Regions from separate parts of the Halomonas sp. C10-5 genome, predicted to be linked through region 3. Evidence: riboswitches for the same ligand, from Rfam matches in the RefSeq annotation. Region 3 holds a riboswitch; each other region holds the start of a gene.
What was found. A riboswitch is a leader RNA that binds a small molecule or an ion and turns the genes downstream of it on or off. The one in region 3 is predicted to bind thiamine pyrophosphate.

Region 1 (3,267 bases), 470 kb from region 3:
ATCCGTTATTGGCCGACCAGGTAGCCGTCAACCACCGTACGGCACCGATCAGCGAGCGCCACCGCACCATGATCGACTTCGCCATGCACTGCAGCCTGGAGGTGGGAGAGCTCACCGACGAATGGGAGGCCCGCCTGGCGGACGCCGGCTTCACCCGCGATGACATCTGGGACATCGGCGCCATCGCCGCCTTCTTCGGCCTCTCCAACCGGCTGGTCACCCTGACCGGCACGCCGCCCAACGAGGAGTTCTATCTGATGGGGCGGGTGCCGCGAGAGAAGAAATAGGCTTTAGCGCGACAAGAATCGCTGATAACGCAGTTCCAGTGCCTCCTGGCTCGGCTTATCTCTAGCGTGTCTGGGGATGGAGATTCGCTGGCCGTCGAGCTGCTTCATGCTCTCAAGCAGAGGCCCATCCTGAGTCGAGAGCAGCTCATCATTCAGGTGGATGCGGTAGTTGGGGTCAATGCCGATCAAGTCAGCATCGTAAGCCCTATGATGCAGCCGGCTGAGGGATATGCCATTGCTCACTTCTGCGGTGCTGTCCTGATCGATGTCGGGAATAATATGTGCCGCCTCCAGTAGTTGTGGCACTGGCAGCCCCGTCATGGCGCAGCGGTTGGAATATGCCAGCATCACTCGCGCACGGAATTCAGCCTGATGAACCCGCGTTTTGGCTTCACGGATTACGTAGCGCTTCTCTATCTCATCCGTCCTGTAGGCGCCATGGTTTTCTGCGACATGGCGCATCTGGCCAATTCGGTCGTTCATGCTGACATGGCATAACTCTCTGGCCAGGTCCATGTTGTCGATGTAGCAGGGCCATAAAGGAAGGTAGCGGCCTGGAGCGACGCCCACTAGGTAGATGATCGGATCCTGTCGCTCGTAGCTGATTAAGAGCTGGCGATTCGCGGGCTTGGCTGTTCCTCCTGCCTCAAGCGAATACCAGAAGCCACCCTCGTCGCTAGCACCATCGGAATAGATATTGATCCTGCCCTGCTTGGGGACCACGGTTTTGATACTCAGGATGCCATCTGGCATCTGCTTGGGTTTGAAGATGCCGATTGCTCTGCTGGCGATGAAGAAAGACTCCCCATCCAAGGGGACCGGCTGGGCAATGGCCTCCCAGGGCACATCATTCGAGTATTGTTGTGCGATGGCTTCAAGGCGCTGAAATGCTGCTTGGCGAAGACGAGTATCGATATTCAGCAAAGCTGGCTCCCCGCTCTATGCCGATAGTATCCACTCATACTAATCAAGAGGGGTGGCTTGTACACCGTTGCGCGTATTGAGCGCTGTGAAGATCCTCTGCGCCGACGAGTAGTTGAGCATGTCTCGCTGGTCCACTGGCAGGCAGGACTCTGTCTCGCTATGATGCCTCCGGTCACGCCTTGCCGCTGTGCGCGGCGTGACCTCACAAATCATTCACTTGTCGCCAGGGGAGTCCCGCCGCATCTGCGGGGGCTGAGAGGGCCATGCGCCGACCCTGGAACCTGATCCGGTTAATACCGGCGGAGGAAGTGCGACATGCCCTACCTGACGTCTGCCGTGCTCGGCGCGGCGCTGCTGTGCTTTGCTTTCCTGGGCCTGCGGGCCCGCCGGGCCGATGGCCCCCTCGATGACTACGTGACTGCCCGCAATTCCCAGGGTGCCCAGGCCATCGGCCTGTCGTTCCTGGCCTCCGGCATGGGCGCCTGGATCCTCTTCGCGCCGCCGGAGATCGGCGCCTTCGTGGGGCCGGTGGCGCTGGCCGGCTATGCCATCGGCTCTTCTCTGCCCTTCATCGTGCTGGGGCTCTACGGCCCGGCGATCCGCCGCCACCTGCCGCAAGGCCGCAGCATCGGCGAGTTCGCCGAGGCCTGCTACGGCGCCGGGGTGCGCCGCTGGGTGGCCTTCGTCTCGGTGGCCTACATGGCGCTCTTCCTGGCCGCCGAGCTTACCGCCATCGGTGCCATCGCCGGCATCCTCTCGGATGTGCCGCCCGCACTGGTGATCCTGGGGCTGGCGGTAGTCACCCTGGTCTACACCACGCTCGGCGGTCTGCGGGCGAGCCTCGCCACCGATCGCTGGCAGGCCTGGCTGCTGCTGGCCCTGCTGGTGCTGGTGGGTGGCGTGGCCTGGTGGTGGCTGCCGCCGATGCCCGCCGAGGCGACGATGCCTGCCATTCCCGCTGGCAGTGCGCTCTCCGTGGCGCTGACCCTGGTGATCGCGGTCACTGCGGCCAACCTCTTCCACCAGGGCTACTGGCAGCGGATCTGGGCCGCCGAAGATGATCGCGCCCTGAGCCGAGGGGCGCTGCTGGGCGGCGCCAGCAGCCTGCTGGTGGTGATGGCGATCGGCGGGCTCGGCATGCTGGCGGCGATGCACGCGCTGCCGCTGGGCGAGCCGCCGATGCCCTTCTTCGCGCTGCTCTCCGCGGCGCCGGCCTGGCTGGGCCTGCCGGCGCTGGTGCTGGCGGTGACCCTGGTGGCCTCGAGCGTCGATACCCTGCAGAACGCCATCGCATCAATGGCGGTGGCAAGCAGCGGCCGGCGCGGGCTCTCGGTGCGCGCCGCGCGCCTGGTGACGGTGGCGCTGATGGTGCCGGTGGTCTGGGTGGCCCTGCAGGGCTTCTCGGTGCTGCGCCTCTTCCTGATCGCGGATCTCCTGTGTGCGGCCATCGTGGTGCCGGTGCTGCTGGGGCTGTGGCGACGCATGTCGCCGCTGGCCGCGGTGGTCGGCGGCGTGGCCGGCATGCTCGGGGCCATCGTGCCGGGCTGGATCGCGCAGGGCAGCCTCGCCGCCGGCGTGCTGGCGGCCACCTTCCCCGGCAGCATACCGACGCTTCCGCCTTTCCTGGGGGCACTGGTCGGCTCGACGCTCGTCAGCCTGTTGGTCGCCTGGTGGCGTCCGGGCGCGAGGTTCCAGCCCGCCCGCGAAGGAGGCGCCAGATGAACACCCGCGCCGATTTCAACGCCTGGGCCGCGCAGCAGGACGCGCCGCGCCTCACCGACTGGCTGCGCGAGATCAGCGAGCCCGACTGGTCTTCTACCGTGAACCATCCGCTGTTCGACGCCCTGGCCGAGGGGCGGCTTTCGGGTGATGACTTCGCCGCCTACATGGCGCAGGACTACGGCTTCGTGGATCCCTTCACCGCGCTGATCGGATTCGCCATCGGCCGTGCGCCGTGCATGGCGGACCGGGTGGTGCTGGGGCAGTTCATGGGCATGCTGACCAGCGACGAGAACAGCACCTTCCAGCGCACCTTCGAGGCCTTCGGAGTCCCGGC
Region 2 (3,267 bases), 1.2 Mb from region 3:
CATCACCGCCGGCGAGGGGTAGAGGGCGGTGCCGAGCAGGAGGCGGCTGGTGAAATCCTCGCCGTAGAGCACCAGGGTGTCGTCTTGAGCGTCGTGGGGCGTGTTCATCAGCCACCTCCTACCGGGGCCACGATATCGATGCGGTCGCCGTCGTCGAGGGTGCGCTCGGGCCAGGTGGAGCGCGGAGCGAAGGCGTCGTTGATGGCCACGGCGACACGGCGCTCGCCGTACCCCCAGCGCTGCAGGGCCTGGGCCAGGGCGATGCCCTCGGGTAGCCGGGTGGGTTCCCCGTTGAGGCTCAGGGTGATCTCGTTCATGGGGCTCTCCTCTTCAAGGAATTCGACGCCGGGTCAAGCCAGCGACTCCCGGGGTACGGCATCGGCGAGCACCGCGGCGAAGGGACGTTCGTCCTGGCCACGGATCTCGGCCAGCACATGCTCGACCACCGCCGGGGCCAGCAGGTAGCCATGGCGGAACAGGCCGTTGGCGCCGATCAGGCCGTCCTCTCGGGTGACGTGGGGCAGGTTGTCGCGAAACGCCGGCCGCAGGTTGACGCCCTGCTCGAGGATGCGTGCCTCGGCGAAGGCCGGCGACAGGGTGTAGAGGGCCGTGGATAGCTCCAGCGATGACTGCAGCGAGATCGGCGAGCGGTCCTCGCTCTCGATGGAGGTGGCGCCGATCACGAAGCGCCCGCCGGGCTTGGGGACCACGTAGAGCTGGTAGCGCGGGTGCATCAGGCGTACCGGCCGGGACAGCGTCACCTCGTCGGTATGCACGTGCAGGGTCTCGCCGCGTACGCCGCGCAGGGTTGGGTGCCTCGGCTTGGCGCCGTGGCCGCGGCAGTCGATCACCAGGTCGAAGGCGCGTCGGCCGGTGGGGGTGACGACCTCGCCGGGATGGGGCGCCACCGGGGTGCGGGCATGGCACTCGCCGCCCAGGGCATGGATCGCCTCGAGCAGTCGGGTGAGCAGCTCACGGTTGTCCAGATGGGCCTCAGCGGCGAGAAACAGGCCGTGGCGAAAGCCCGCCAGATCGGGTTCCAGGGCATGGACGCCGGCGGCATCCAGCATCCGGTAGCCTGGGGGGTCGCCCAGGGCGTCATCCAGGTCACGGCGGAACTGGGTCAGCTCGTTCTCGTCCTGGGGGTGGGCCACCACCAGGCTGCCGTGCTGGTGCCACAGTCCCGGCGCCTCGAGTTCGGCGAGCCACTGCGGCCAGCGCTCGAGGGCGACCCGACCCATGTCGAAGATGCAGCGTTCGCCGACCACGGTTTCGGCCAGCGGGGCGACCATGCCGGCGGCGGTCCAGGCCGCCGCCGGCGGGGTGTCGAGATCGCCGGCGTCATACAGGGTGACGGCGTGGCCGTCGCGCAGCAGCTGCCAGGCGAGAAGACGGCCGAGCAGGCCGGCGCCGGCCACGGCAATGCGGCGTTGGGAAGGCGTGGTCATGGGTCTGGTATCCGGCGGTTGGCGGTGACGAGCAGGCCGGATGCGGGGCAGGGGCGGGCAGCGATGCACGATCTTGTTCCCTCCGCAGGCATCAACCTGATCAGGTTCAACGGGTTCGGCCGTACCGATCTCAGCCCCCGTGTCCACCGCAGTGCGGCTACCGGGGCTCCCCGACAAGCGTGTCCAACATAACCAAGGAGGCCCGCCGACGCAATCGCGTCGGCGGGCCTCAGGACTCCTTCGGCGGTGGGCCGGTCAGGCGCAGTCGGCGGCACCCTCGCCGAACATGTCGAACAGCAGCTCGCGGCCCATGCCGGTAAGCACGAAGCGCCGCTGGTCATTCCAGGTCGCCGCCTCGCTGGACTCGAGGATGCGCTGGCAGGCCGACCACTCGCGGCTGTCGCTTTCCAGCGTCTCCAGGGCATCGGGGTCGAGGCCGCGATGGGGCACGGTGACGGTCTCAAGGACATGGCCCTGGCGGTAGAGCAGGGCGGCCATGTTGGAGAGGCACTGGCGCAGGCTGCGCTGCATGCCGAAGGTATCGATCGTCTGTGTAGTCATGCGCCGCGTCTTCCCAGGTGGAATGTGCTGCGGCGCATTATACAACCTTGGTCGCACAAGACCAAGGTCTAATGAGGGCCGGTCTCAGTCGTCTACCTGGCCCAGCAGCAGGAACTCGATCAAGGCCTTCTGGGCATGTAGGCGGTTGCCGGCCTCCTGCCAGACCACGGCGCGCGGGTCGTCGAGCAGGGTCTCGCTGATCTCCTCGCCGCGGTGGGCGGGCAGGCAGTGCAGGAAGAGGACATCGTCGGCGGCGCGGTCGAGCAGCGCCTCGCTGACCTGGAAACCGGCGAAGGCCGCCGCCCGCTTGGCCTGCTCCTCCTCCTGGCCCATGGAGGCCCAGACGTCGGTGGTCACCAGGTCCGCACCGCTGACCGCCTCGGCGGGATCGCGCAGGATGGTGACACGGTCGCCGGCGGCCGCGAGGATATCCTGGCGCGGCTCATAGCCCTCGGGGCAGCAGATGCGCAGCCGGAAGTCGAACTGGCGGGCGGCATTGATCCAGGAGTGGCACATGTTGTTGCCATCGCCGATCCACACCGCCGTCTTGCCCCGCACGCTGCCGCGCAGCTCGGTCCAGGTCATCACGTCGGCGAGCAGCTGGCAGGGGTGGTAGTCGTCGGTGAGGGCGTTGATCACCGGCACGCTGCTGGCCGCCGCATACTCCTCGAGCCCGGCGTGGGAGAAGGTGCGGATCATCACGATGTCGACCATCTCCGAGAGCACCCGGGCGGTGTCGCCGATGGGCTCGCCGCGGCCGAGCTGGGTGTCGCGGGGCGAGAGGAACAGCGCATGACCACCGAAATGGGCCATGGCGGTCTCGAAGGAGACCCGGGTGCGGGTCGATGACTTCTCGAAGATCATCGCCATGGTGTGGTTCGGGAAGGGGGTATAGGTGGGCCCCTCCACCTTGAGCGCGTTCTTGATGGTGATGGCGCGCTGGATCAGGTTGCTCAGCTCTTCGGGGCTGGCATCCATCAGGGTCAGGAAGTGCCGAGTGGCCATGGGGTGCTCCTCGTAAAAACGCACATCCTAGCCAGCCGCCGGGGGATGCGCAACGCGCCATGGATCAGTAGAATGGCCTCCATCAAGACCTACTGCCGGAGTCGGGTATTGCCCGAGCCGGCATTCGCGACCTCTGTTGTCCATTGCATTCATAGGGAGACGCCATGAGCACCACCCTCGAGAACATCCAGCGCCAGATCGGCGAGAATCCGATCCTGATCTACATGAAGGGCACCCCGCAGCTGCCCCAGTG
Region 3 (3,267 bases):
AGCTTCTCCATCAGCACCGGCGGCGTCTGGCCGCCGGTGAAGGCATCCCAGTAGGTGACCGGCAGGCCATAGAAGAGGCTGAACACCCCCGCCTTGGTGGAGTTGCCCCCACTGAAATGCTCGGCGGCCCGGTACCAGCCGGAGCGGTTGGCGTAGCGACTCAGGTTGGGCATCACCTCGGGGCTCAGCAGGTCATGGCGCACGCTGTCCAGCACCACCAACAGCAGGTTGTGGGGCGCGGCCGACGGCGAGCAGCTCAGCGGCGCCGAGGGATAGGCCAGGTCATGGGCCTTTCCCTGTGCCGCCTCCAGCTCCACCCGGTCGCGCACCGCCTGGGGGTCGACCCAGCCCCGCTTGACGAACAGGCGCTTGGCAGTGGCGGGATAGAACAGCGGCACATGGCGGGTCATGCCGGTGATGTCGCGGTCGTAGTGGGCGTCGGCCCAGGCGTGCCAGCCGTGCACCCCGAGCAGGGCCAGCAGGCCGAGGGCGAGTGCCGGCAGCACCGGCCGCGACAGTGGGCGCCGCTTGAGCCATAACCCCAGGGCCCCCTGCAGCGCCAGCATCGCCAGCACCCCGCCGATGGCCAGGCCCCAGGCCAGCCAGGAGAAGCTGAAGACGTCGCCGCCAGCGTTGACCAGCAGGTCGAGGATGAAACCGCTCAGGTGGAAGCGGTACTGGGCGTAGACGAAGGTGTCGAGCAGCAGCACCAGCTGCAGCAGGCCGGCCCACAGGGTGGTGACCAGCCACAGCCAGGGCGCCCGAAGCAGCGGGGCCAGCAGCAGCAGCGGCAAGGCCCCAAGCCACACCAGCAGCCCGATATGGCCGAGGAACACCAGCAGCAGGTAGCCCCACTGCTCGGCGCCCTCGGGAGCCATGTAGGGGAGGTAGCGCAGGCTGATCAGCCAGGCGAGCAGCAGGTTGGCAAGGGTCCAAGCGCCCAGCCAGCGCCAGCGATGGAGAAGGGATGCAAGCATGTGATGGCCACGATCATGAAAGGGCCCGACACCAAGCCGCGATACACGGCCTGTCGGGTGGTGGAAAGATACCGGGATCGGCGTCGTCACACTCTGGTCATGCCACCTTAAGCAATCCTTAAGGAAGGCGCGCCACAGTCATGGTGCATGCTGATACCGCCGCAACCCGAGGCAACACCATGACCCGGAGTCCGATAATGACACTCGCAGACACCCTCGTCGCCGAGAATCGCGCCATCGTGCCGCTGCTGCTCATTGGCCTGGCGTTGCTGGCCCTGGGCGTGCTGGCCGCCGGCTGGGACCCCATCGAGCTGCCACTGGGGCTCGCCGCCCTGGGCACCCTGGCGCTCGTCCTGCTCACCCCCGAGCGCTGGCAAGGCGAGGAAGCACGGGACACCGTCAACAGCCTGGTACTGGCCAGCCTGATCACCCTGGCGGGCTTCCATGTGATGGCGTGAACCTCGCTGCTCGAGCGCCTCGCCAGAGGCATTGCCCGGCCTTTACAGTCCTCCCCGGGACGTGGATAGTGTGGCTCGACGACAGGGGCGCCGCGGCACTCGCCGTGGCTGAGACGCACCCTTGGAACCTGACCCGGATCATGCCGGCGTAGGGAGTCGTGCAGCCCGCCCCGCCGCCTGCACCTCCCGCGCCCGGGAGGAACGATGACCACTGCCACCCGCGGCCCGATCGACCCCGCCGCCCATCTCGCTCGCCTGCGCGAGCGCGCACCACTGATTCACAACATCACCAATCTGGTGGCCATGAATCCCATGGCCAACGTGCTGCTGGCCCTGGGCGCCTCGCCCGCCATGGTGCACGCCCGCGAGGAGGCCGCCGAGTTCGCCGCCCTCGCCGATGCCCTGACGGTGAATATCGGCACCCTCTCCCCCCACTGGGTCGAGGCCATGGAGGAGGCCGCCGTGGCCGCACGGCTGTCGGGCAAGCCCTGGGTGCTGGACCCGGTGGCGGTGGGCGCCACCGCCTACCGCCGCGAGACGGGCAGCCGCCTGCTGGAGCGACGCCCCACGGTGATCCGCGGCAACGCCTCGGAGATCCTGGCCCTGGAGCACCAGGGCAGCGGCGGGCGCGGCGTGGACAGCAGCGATCCCACCGAAGCCGCCGAGCAGGCCGCCGTGGCCCTGGCGCGCCGCATTGATGCCGTGGTGGCGGTGACCGGCGAGGTCGACCTCGTGACCGACGGCCGGCGCCTCGCCCGCATCCCGGGCGGCCATGCGCTGATGCCCCGGGTCACCACCCTGGGCTGCGCGCTCACCGGCGTGGTCGCCGCCTTCCTGGTGGGCGCAAAGGATCCCTTCGCGGCCAGCGTGGCGGCACTCGCCTGCTACGGCGAGGCGGGACGCCGCGCCGGTGAGGTCGCCAACGGCCCCGGCAGCTTCGCCGTGGCCTTCCTCGATGCCCTCTACGCCCTCGACCACGACCAGCTTGCCACCCTGCCCACCCTGGAGGTGACCGATGCGCCTTGACCTCTCCCTCTACCTCATCACCGACCCCGCCCTGTGCGCCGGCCACGGCCTGGTGGAGACCGCAGTGGCCGCGGTGCGCGGCGGTGCCACGATGATACAGCTGCGCGACAAGCACGCCTCGAACGGCGAGATGATCGACCAGGCGCGACGGCTCAAGGCGGCGCTGGCCGGCAGCGGCGTGCCGTTGATCATCAACGACCGCCTGGCAGTGGCGGTGGAGAGCGGTGCCGACGGCCTGCATATCGGCCAGGATGATGGCGAGGTGACCGAGGCCCGAGCGGCCCTCGGCGAGCAGGCGATACTGGGGCTCTCGGTGCAGACCCTGGCGCAGATGGCACGCATCGACGCCGAGCACCTCGACTACCTGGGACTCGGCCCGGTATTCGCCACCCCCAGCAAGCATGACCACGCCGAGCCGCTGGGCTTTGCGGGGCTGGCCACCCTGGTGGCGGCGAGCCCCCTGCCCAGCGTGGCCATCGGCGGCCTCACGGTCGAGCACCTTACGGCGACGCGCCAGGCCGGTGCCGACGGACTGGCGGTGATCTCGGCGATCTGCGGCATGCCGGACCCCGAGGCCGCGGCGCGGGCCTTCTTCTCCCGAGGCTGAACTCATCCCGGGACAAGGCCAGGACGTGCAGCAACGGCTGGGGATCAGGCGGTGGGGCGCCGCTTGAGCGAGGTGCGCCCCTCGCGATAGGCGATGGCCAGGCCACTGCCGATGATCAGCACGCTGCCCACGAACACCCAGAGGTCCGGCATCTCGCCCCAGAACCACCAGCCCAGCAACACCGCCCACAGCATGGCGG

Region 1: another riboswitch for thiamine pyrophosphate. It lies ahead of ACJ7IV_RS03350 (SLC5/6 family protein); the one in region 3 lies ahead of thiM (hydroxyethylthiazole kinase).
Region 2: another riboswitch for thiamine pyrophosphate. It lies ahead of thiO (glycine oxidase ThiO); the one in region 3 lies ahead of thiM (hydroxyethylthiazole kinase).

What each region holds. Positions count from the first base shown of each region.
Region 1 covers NZ_CP175665.1:710,426-713,692, forward strand. Annotated here, with positions in the region: gene ACJ7IV_RS03340 (peroxidase-related enzyme) at 1-287, shown strand, start outside; gene ACJ7IV_RS03345 (HNH endonuclease) at 291-1,211, opposite strand; TPP riboswitch at 1,427-1,537, shown strand; gene ACJ7IV_RS03350 (SLC5/6 family protein) at 1,527-2,933, shown strand; gene ACJ7IV_RS03355 (TenA family protein) at 2,930-3,267, shown strand, end outside.
Region 2 covers NZ_CP175665.1:1,423,131-1,426,397, forward strand. Annotated here, with positions in the region: gene ACJ7IV_RS06695 (thiazole synthase) at 1-108, opposite strand, end outside; gene thiS (sulfur carrier protein ThiS) at 108-317, opposite strand; gene thiO (glycine oxidase ThiO) at 351-1,448, opposite strand; TPP riboswitch at 1,509-1,631, opposite strand; gene ACJ7IV_RS06710 (hypothetical protein) at 1,704-2,009, opposite strand; gene argF (ornithine carbamoyltransferase) at 2,094-3,014, opposite strand; gene ACJ7IV_RS06720 (Grx4 family monothiol glutaredoxin) at 3,179-3,267, shown strand, end outside.
Region 3 covers NZ_CP175665.1:242,145-245,411, reverse strand. Annotated here, with positions in the region: gene ACJ7IV_RS01150 (DUF3413 domain-containing protein) at 1-977, opposite strand, end outside; gene ACJ7IV_RS01145 (hypothetical protein) at 1,175-1,435, shown strand; TPP riboswitch at 1,509-1,607, shown strand; gene thiM (hydroxyethylthiazole kinase) at 1,640-2,461, shown strand; gene thiE (thiamine phosphate synthase) at 2,451-3,068, shown strand; gene ACJ7IV_RS01130 (DMT family transporter) at 3,113-3,267, opposite strand, start outside.